Regions from separate parts of the Promicromonospora sp. NPDC019610 genome, predicted to be linked through region 2. Evidence: predicted binding sites of a transcription regulator. Region 2 holds the regulator's gene; the other holds the start of a gene.
The links. The regulator LexA, encoded in region 2, represses DNA repair genes until DNA is damaged. The targets are predictions, from matches to a motif close to TCGAACANNTGTTCGA.
Positions count from the first base shown of each region.

Region 1 (3,387 bases), on a different contig from region 2:
CATGGTGCACCTCGCACCGGCTCGGAGGCTGATCGCAGCCGGGGTAGACGCAGTGCTGGTCTCGGGCGATCACGGCCTTGCGCATCTGCCCGGTCACCGTGCGCTGGGACCGTCCGACGTCGATCGCGGTGCCGTCGGCGCCGAACACGACACGCGTGACCTCGGCATCGCACAGAAGCCGGCGCAGGAGGTCGCGCGGAACGACGCTCCCGGTCGTGGACGCCCCCGTGAACGTCGCGGGCTGAGCGGTCAGCGCCGTCAGGTCGCCGGGACGGAGGGCACCGACGTTACCGGCGTTACCGCCGGCGAGATCGAGAGCAGGTCCACCGAGCCCGTGCCGCGACCCCGTCGCGTCAGAAATCAGGCTCGTTCCGGTACCGGTCGGGCCAGCATCCGTCGTGTCGGCATCACCCAGGTCAGCACCGCTCGATCCGGCGTCCGACGATCCGGCATCCGACGATCCGGCATCGCCCCGTCCGCCGTGGCTGTTCGACCGGCCGCTCCGGAGCAGCTCCGTCAGCGACACGGTCACGTGGACGTGCGGGCGCACCGCGGCACCCGAGCCGACGCGGCCGTTGTCCAGGACGTCCCGCGCCAGGTCGGCGAGTGCCTGCGCCCGGCGCTGGGTGGGGGTGCGGTCGTCGCCGGCGGCCGGGGCACCCATCATCGAGCCGAGCGCCGTCGACAGCAGGTGCCCGTGCTCGTCGGTGAGGAAGCCGTTGACGTGCCATCCCCCGAACGTCGGTGAGACCTCCAGGTGCTCACGTTCGGTCGCCTGCCGGTATCCGCGATCGTCCGCGTCGGGGTCCGCGACCTGCCCGAACCGCTTCAGCACCCGACGAAAGCGTGCCGGGTCGCAGGCACCGGCCAGTCCGGTCAGGTACCCCTCGCCGGTGATCACCGGGGGAGCGGTTCGAGTGTCACCATTCGTCGCCAGGTCTACGTCGATGGCGGCCGGATCGACAGGAGCCTTGCCGCCGACGGGGTCGTCATCCAGCCCGGCGCCCGTGCCGTCCGCGGTGCCGGCCGCACGACCCCCGCCGTCGTCCGGCGCCTCCGGTGTCCCGGCGGGCGACGGCGGCAGTTGCTCCGGCTCGATCGGCGCCGCCAGCGCCGCCCTGCGTGCCTCGCTGGTGGGGGCGACATCCACCAGGGCACGGACATGGTCGACGCCGATGCCGCCCGCGAGCGCCGCCGCACGGGTCGTGGGCAGGTGATCGCGGAGCACCCGGCCGGTGCGGGCCTCCCGGTTGGCGGTGGTGGTGCTGACGTTCTCCGTCCTGGCCAGCCAGGCCGAGAACGTCCGCGCACCCGTGGCCTGCCAGGGATGCCGGGCCTCGATCACCGGTAGCCAGGTCAGCCGCACCGTGTCCAGGCGGGCGGTGAGCGCACGCAGCCTCGGCGCGGCGTCCACGAGCCGAGGGACTGCGACGCCACCGGCGCCGGCGGACTCTCCGCCGCCGGCGACCGCGTCCGGACCTGCCGAGGTGACGAGCTCGTCGGCGAGCACGTCCAGCTCGTTCAGCACGGTCTCGAGGGCGCGAGGACCGCACACCGGTCCGGGTGTGGGCGGAGGCAGTGGTGTGTAGTCCATCGCTCCCCACCCCCCGCTCTGATCCGCTCCCGTGCTGACCTTCCGATTCTATCGAACAGACATTCGATCTGCCGGACCGCGATGGAATCTGTGGACAACTCTTGGGGCGGGCGCGCTACTTCGTCGGGGCGGTCGCGCCGAACTGCTCGATGTAGTGCGGGTTGTGCATCACGCCGAGCACGTTGCCGAACGGGTCCACGACCGCGGCGGTGACGAAGTCGTGGCCCCGCTCGGTGACGGGCTGGTACTCGGTGGCGCCCAGCTCCAGCAGGCGGGCCACCGTGCCCTGCAGGTCGTCGACGTGCCAGTACATGAGCGCGCCCCCGGGCTGGTCGGGCAGCCCCGGGGGCGCGTAGGCCCGGCTGACGAGGCCGAGCTCGGCCTCGTTGTCCCCGATCCGGAACTCGGCGTAGGCCGGCGTGCCGTCCGGTCCGGAGCGCTGGAAGTAGGGCTCGACGCCGAGCACCTCCGTGTACCAGGCGGAGGCAGCGGCGACGTCGTCGGCCCAGTAGTTGATGGTCGAGAATCCTCGAAGGCTCATGCCGCCATCTCAGCACCGGACACTGACACTCGCCGGAGATCGCGGGTGTTCTTGGTGCTCAGGGGCGCTTTTCAACCGCCGTTTCGCCCTCCGTTCACCCCGTCTGGTTCACCCCGCCCGCGCCGGGGAGGCGGACTCGGTCCCGGACCGATCGACCCGCTGGGTGGCCGCGCTCAGCGCCTCCCGCAGCCCGGCAGCGGTGCCCTCGGCCTGGGCCTGGCCGGCGATCGCCGCCACGCGCGCCAGCTCGGCGTCCGCCGCCTGCCTGCGCGCGGACTCCAGCGCGTCCCGAGCCGCGGAGAGCTCGCCCTCCAGCCGGGCCACGGAGGCCTCGGCGCCGGCGCGCGCGACATCGGCGGCGGCCCGGTCCCGGTTCGCCTGCGCGACGTCGCCCCGTGCGGCCTCCAACGCTCCCCGCACGTCCGTCAGGGACTCGCGCAGGCCCACGGCGGCGCCGTCCGCCTGGGCGCGTGCCGCCTCCGCCTCGGAGCGCGCGCGTTCGGCGACCGCAGCGCCCGCCCGGGCCTCGGCGAGCTCGTCGCGCACGGCCTCCAGCGCCCGCCGCGCGGCGTCGAGCTCGCCCTCCAGCCGAGCGGCCGACGCCGCGGCGGCGCCCCGGGCCTCCTCGGCCGCGTCGCGCTCGTCCTGGACCGACCGCGCGTGCTCGCGCGCGGTCTCCAGCAGGGCGCGGAACTGCGCGAGCTCGGCGTCGGCCTCGTCCACGCGCGCGGCCAGGGTGTCCGCCTCACCGACGACGGCGCTCAGCGCCTCGTCCGACGCCGCCGTTGCCGCCTCGTGCTCTGCCCGTGCCGCCTCGACGGCCGCACCCCACAGGGCCTCCAGACCGCGGTCCGCCAGCGCGCTCACCGCGGCGGGCAGGTCGGGGAGCGCGGTGCGCGCGTCGTCCTCGGCGGCCTTCGCGTCGCGCCACTCCCGCAGGTACTTCGTGGCCGTGGCGTTGGAGCAGCCGGCGCGCTCGCGCACGTTCGTCACGGTCAGCGCCGCGCCCTCGGCCGCCAGTGCGTCTGCTGCCTGGAAGACCCGTTCCTTGTCCCGCACGTCGTTCCCCGCTCACGTCGTCGTTGCGACCGTCCCGGCTTCCGCAGTCCCCGGTTCTGTCGGTCGTTGTTTCCACCCGTAGTAGTACGAGTAGTAGCGCAATCCTACTCCTACTTTCGCTCCACACACTGCGCACCCGCTTTCCTGAAGCGGGTGCGCAGTACCGGCACGATCGGCTAGATAGCAGGGCTCG
Region 1 covers NZ_JBIRXX010000002.1:809,293-812,679, reverse strand. Annotated here, with positions in the region: gene ACH45N_RS15305 (DUF222 domain-containing protein) at 1-1,594, opposite strand, end outside; gene ACH45N_RS15300 (VOC family protein) at 1,710-2,135, opposite strand; gene ACH45N_RS15295 (DNA-binding protein) at 2,244-3,194, opposite strand.
Region 1: ACH45N_RS15305 (DUF222 domain-containing protein) is a predicted target of LexA. The motif match lies at 1,646-1,661, and genes of this name have one in related genera.

Region 2 (3,387 bases):
GCCACGGTGCCAATCGCTTTTCAGCCCCGGCTCGACGCGCGCCCCGCTCGGCCCGCTACGCCTGCGCGGCAGCCCGCTCCGCGGCACGCTCGGCGCGCTCCGCCCGCAGGGACGTGATGGCGCTCTCGAAGTCCTCGAGCGAGTCGAACGACTGGTAGACGCTCGCGAACCGGAGGTAGGCCACCTCGTCGAGCTCGCGCAGGGGGCCGAGGATCGCGAGGCCCACCTCGTACGCGTCGATCTCCGCGCTGCCGTTGCTCCGGAGGGTCTCCTCGACCCGCTGCGCCAGGATCGCCAGGTCGTCGTCGCTGACGGGGCGGCCCTGGCAGGCCTTGCGCACCCCGGCGGCGACCTTGTCGCGGCTGAACGGCTCGGTCGCGCCGGAACGCTTGACCACCGACAGGCTCGCCGTCTCGACGGTCGTGAACCGCCGGTTGCAGTTCGGGCACTGCCGCCTGCGCCGGATCGACAGGCCGTCGTCGGCGGTCCGCGAGTCCACCACGCGCGAGTCGGCGTGGCGACAGAACGGGCAGTGCATGCTGACTCCTGCGTGGTCGGCCACGGACCGGAGACATCCGGTCGCGCCCCGACCGTAAGCGGGCAAACCACCCCCATGCAACATCGCCGCAACATTTGACGGCGAATCGTGGCCTCCGTCCACTTCGTCGGGGCGTCCGGCCACTTTTCGAGGGCCTTCCGGTCAGTCCTTCGGGAGCAGGAGGAGCTCGCCGACCCGCACGGTGCCCGACGTCATCTCGTTGAGGTCCTGCAGGCGCGCGACCGCCTGCCGCACGTCCTCCCCGGGCTTCGCGATCTGCTCGGCGAAGCCCCAGAGCGTCTCCCCCGGCTGCACGGCGTGCACCCGGACCTCCGTGGGTTCGCCCGGCGAGCTCGCCACGGCGGTCGCTCCCCACGTGGCCATCGGGGCGACCACGAGCATCGCCAGCAGCACCAGCACGAAGCGGCCGCGCCGGGTGAGCCGCAGCCCGGCGAGACCGAGCCGGTCGGCGACCGTGCGCGGGCCGCGGGGCGTGTACGAGTGAGCGGGACGGGGCCGGGGCGGCGCGGGCACCCGGCCCGGGGTGTACGCCGGTCCCGGCCGATAGGCCCGGGCCGCGCCCGATCCGGACACCGTCGCATACGCCGGCCCGTACGCCGGGGTGTACTGCCGCAGCGGGATCACGTCCCCCATGGCCCCTCCTCGTAAGGTGACTCGAACTCTTGTCCGTCATACACACGTTCGTCGAACGCTCGTACCATTGTGTAGCACGGGACACCGTAGAAGTCGAGACGCGCTCGAACATTCGTTTGAGCCGAGCACATTTGTGATCTAGAGTGGGCAGCGCACAGGAGAACATTTGTCGGAACGGGAGGGGCACGGGCATGACGGGACGGGACGGGACCAGCGACACGAGAGCCGTCGACACGGCACTCTCGGGTGTCGCCACGTTGGACGCGCCGGGCGACGGGGCGGTCGCCGACGTGCACGCGATCTCGCCGGCAGACCGCCTCACCGAGCGGCAGCGCCTTGTGCTGGACACGATTCGGCAGTCGTTCGAGACGCGCGGATACCCGCCGTCGATGCGTGAGATCGGCGAGGCCGTCGGGCTGGCCAGCCCGTCGAGCGTCAAGCACCAGCTCCAGATGCTGGAGAAGAAGGGCTTCCTGCGCCGCGACCCCAACCGGCCGCGCGCCATGGAGCTCGTCGAGCCCCTGGCCGAGCAGGTCGAGAAGCCGACGCGCGGCGAGATCCACTGGCCCGAGCCGCGGCGCAGCGGCCAGGTCCACTGGGGCGGTTCGGTGCCGGACGACGCGAGCACCCCGCCGCCGTCGTACGTGCCGCTCGTCGGTCGCATCGCGGCCGGTGGCCCGATCCTCGCCGAGCAGGTCGTCGAGGACGTCTTCCCGCTCCCCCGCCAGCTCGTCGGTGACGGCGAGCTGTTCCTCCTCAAGGTCGCGGGCGACTCGATGGTCGACGCCGCGATCTGCGACGGGGACTGGGTCGTGGTGCGCCGCCAGAACGTGGCCGAGCAGGGCGAGATCGTCGCCGCCATGATCGACGGCGAGGCCACGGTCAAGACCTTCAAGCAGACCGACGGGCACGTGCTGCTGCTGCCGCAGAACCCGGCCTACGAGCCCATCCCGGGTGACGAGGCGCAGATCCTGGGTCGTGTCGTCGCGGTGCTGCGCAGCCTCTGAGGTCTCGACAGGCTTCGAGACGAGCACAGGCCCGACCACCGGCTCACGGTGGTCGGGCCTGTGCCGTTGCTGCTAGAACCCGAAACGCCGCTGCACCGCGCGCACGCTGTCGGCCGACGCGCGCAGCCCGGCCAGCTCGTCGTCCGACATCGGCACCTGCACGGTGCTCGTGACACCCCGCCGGTCCACGAGGGACGGCACCGACAGGCACACGTCGCTGATGCCGTGGTAGTCGTCCAGCAGCGAGGACACCGGCATGATCCGGCGCTCGTCCTTGAGCACCGCCTCGATGATGCGGGTCGCGGCCAGGCCCACGGCGTAGTTCGTGGCGCCCTTGCCCGCGATGATCCGGTAGGCCGAGTCGACCACCTCGCGGTGCACCTCCGCGCGCACCGCGGCGTCCAGGGGCGCGGCGCCGCCGACCGGCACCCAGTCGAGCAGCGGCACGCCGCCGATCGACGCGGAGCTCCACAGCGCGATCTCCGAGTCGCCGTGCTCGCCGGCGATGTAGGCGTGCACGTTCCCGACGGCGACCCCGCACCGTTCCGCGAGCACGACGCGGAGCCGCGACGAGTCGAGCACGGTGCCGCTGCCGAAGAGCCGCTCGCGCGGCAGCCCCGAGATCTTGAGCGCCGCGTAGGTCACCACGTCCACGGGGTTGGTCACCATGAGGTAGGTCGCGTCGGGCGCCACCTCGACCAGGCCCGGCAGGATGGTGCGCATCAGCCCGATCGTCGCCTCCGCGAGGTCGACGCGGCTCTGTCCCGGTTTCTGCTTGGCGCCCGCCGTGACCACTACGACGTCGGCCCCCTCGCACACCGCCGGGTCGTCCGAGCCGATCACGTGCGCCTGCGACGTGAACATCAGCCCGTGCTGCAGGTCGAGCACCTCGGCGTCGACCTTCTGCCGGTCGATGTCGAGCAGGGCGATGGTGCGGGCCGAGCCGCGAGTGAGCGCCGCGAAGGCGAGCGTCGATCCCACGGCCCCCGCACCCACCACGGCGATCTTGGTGGTGCGGGACCCGGCGGGCTGGGCTGCGGTGACGTCCGAAGGGGCTGCCATGCCCTCAGGCTATGTGTCGAGCCTGGCGAGCGCGGCGCGGACCAGCTTCGGGTCGGTGGTGGGCCAGAACCCGGGCATCGACCGGGTGAGGAACGACGCGTACCGCGCCGTCGCGAGCCGTGGGTC
Region 2 covers NZ_JBIRXX010000001.1:2,342,071-2,345,457, reverse strand. Annotated here, with positions in the region: gene nrdR (transcriptional regulator NrdR) at 56-538, opposite strand; gene ACH45N_RS10440 (LysM peptidoglycan-binding domain-containing protein) at 701-1,192, opposite strand; gene lexA (transcriptional repressor LexA) at 1,384-2,199, shown strand; gene ACH45N_RS10430 (L-lactate dehydrogenase) at 2,272-3,261, opposite strand; gene ACH45N_RS10425 (ATP-dependent DNA helicase) at 3,271-3,387, opposite strand, start outside.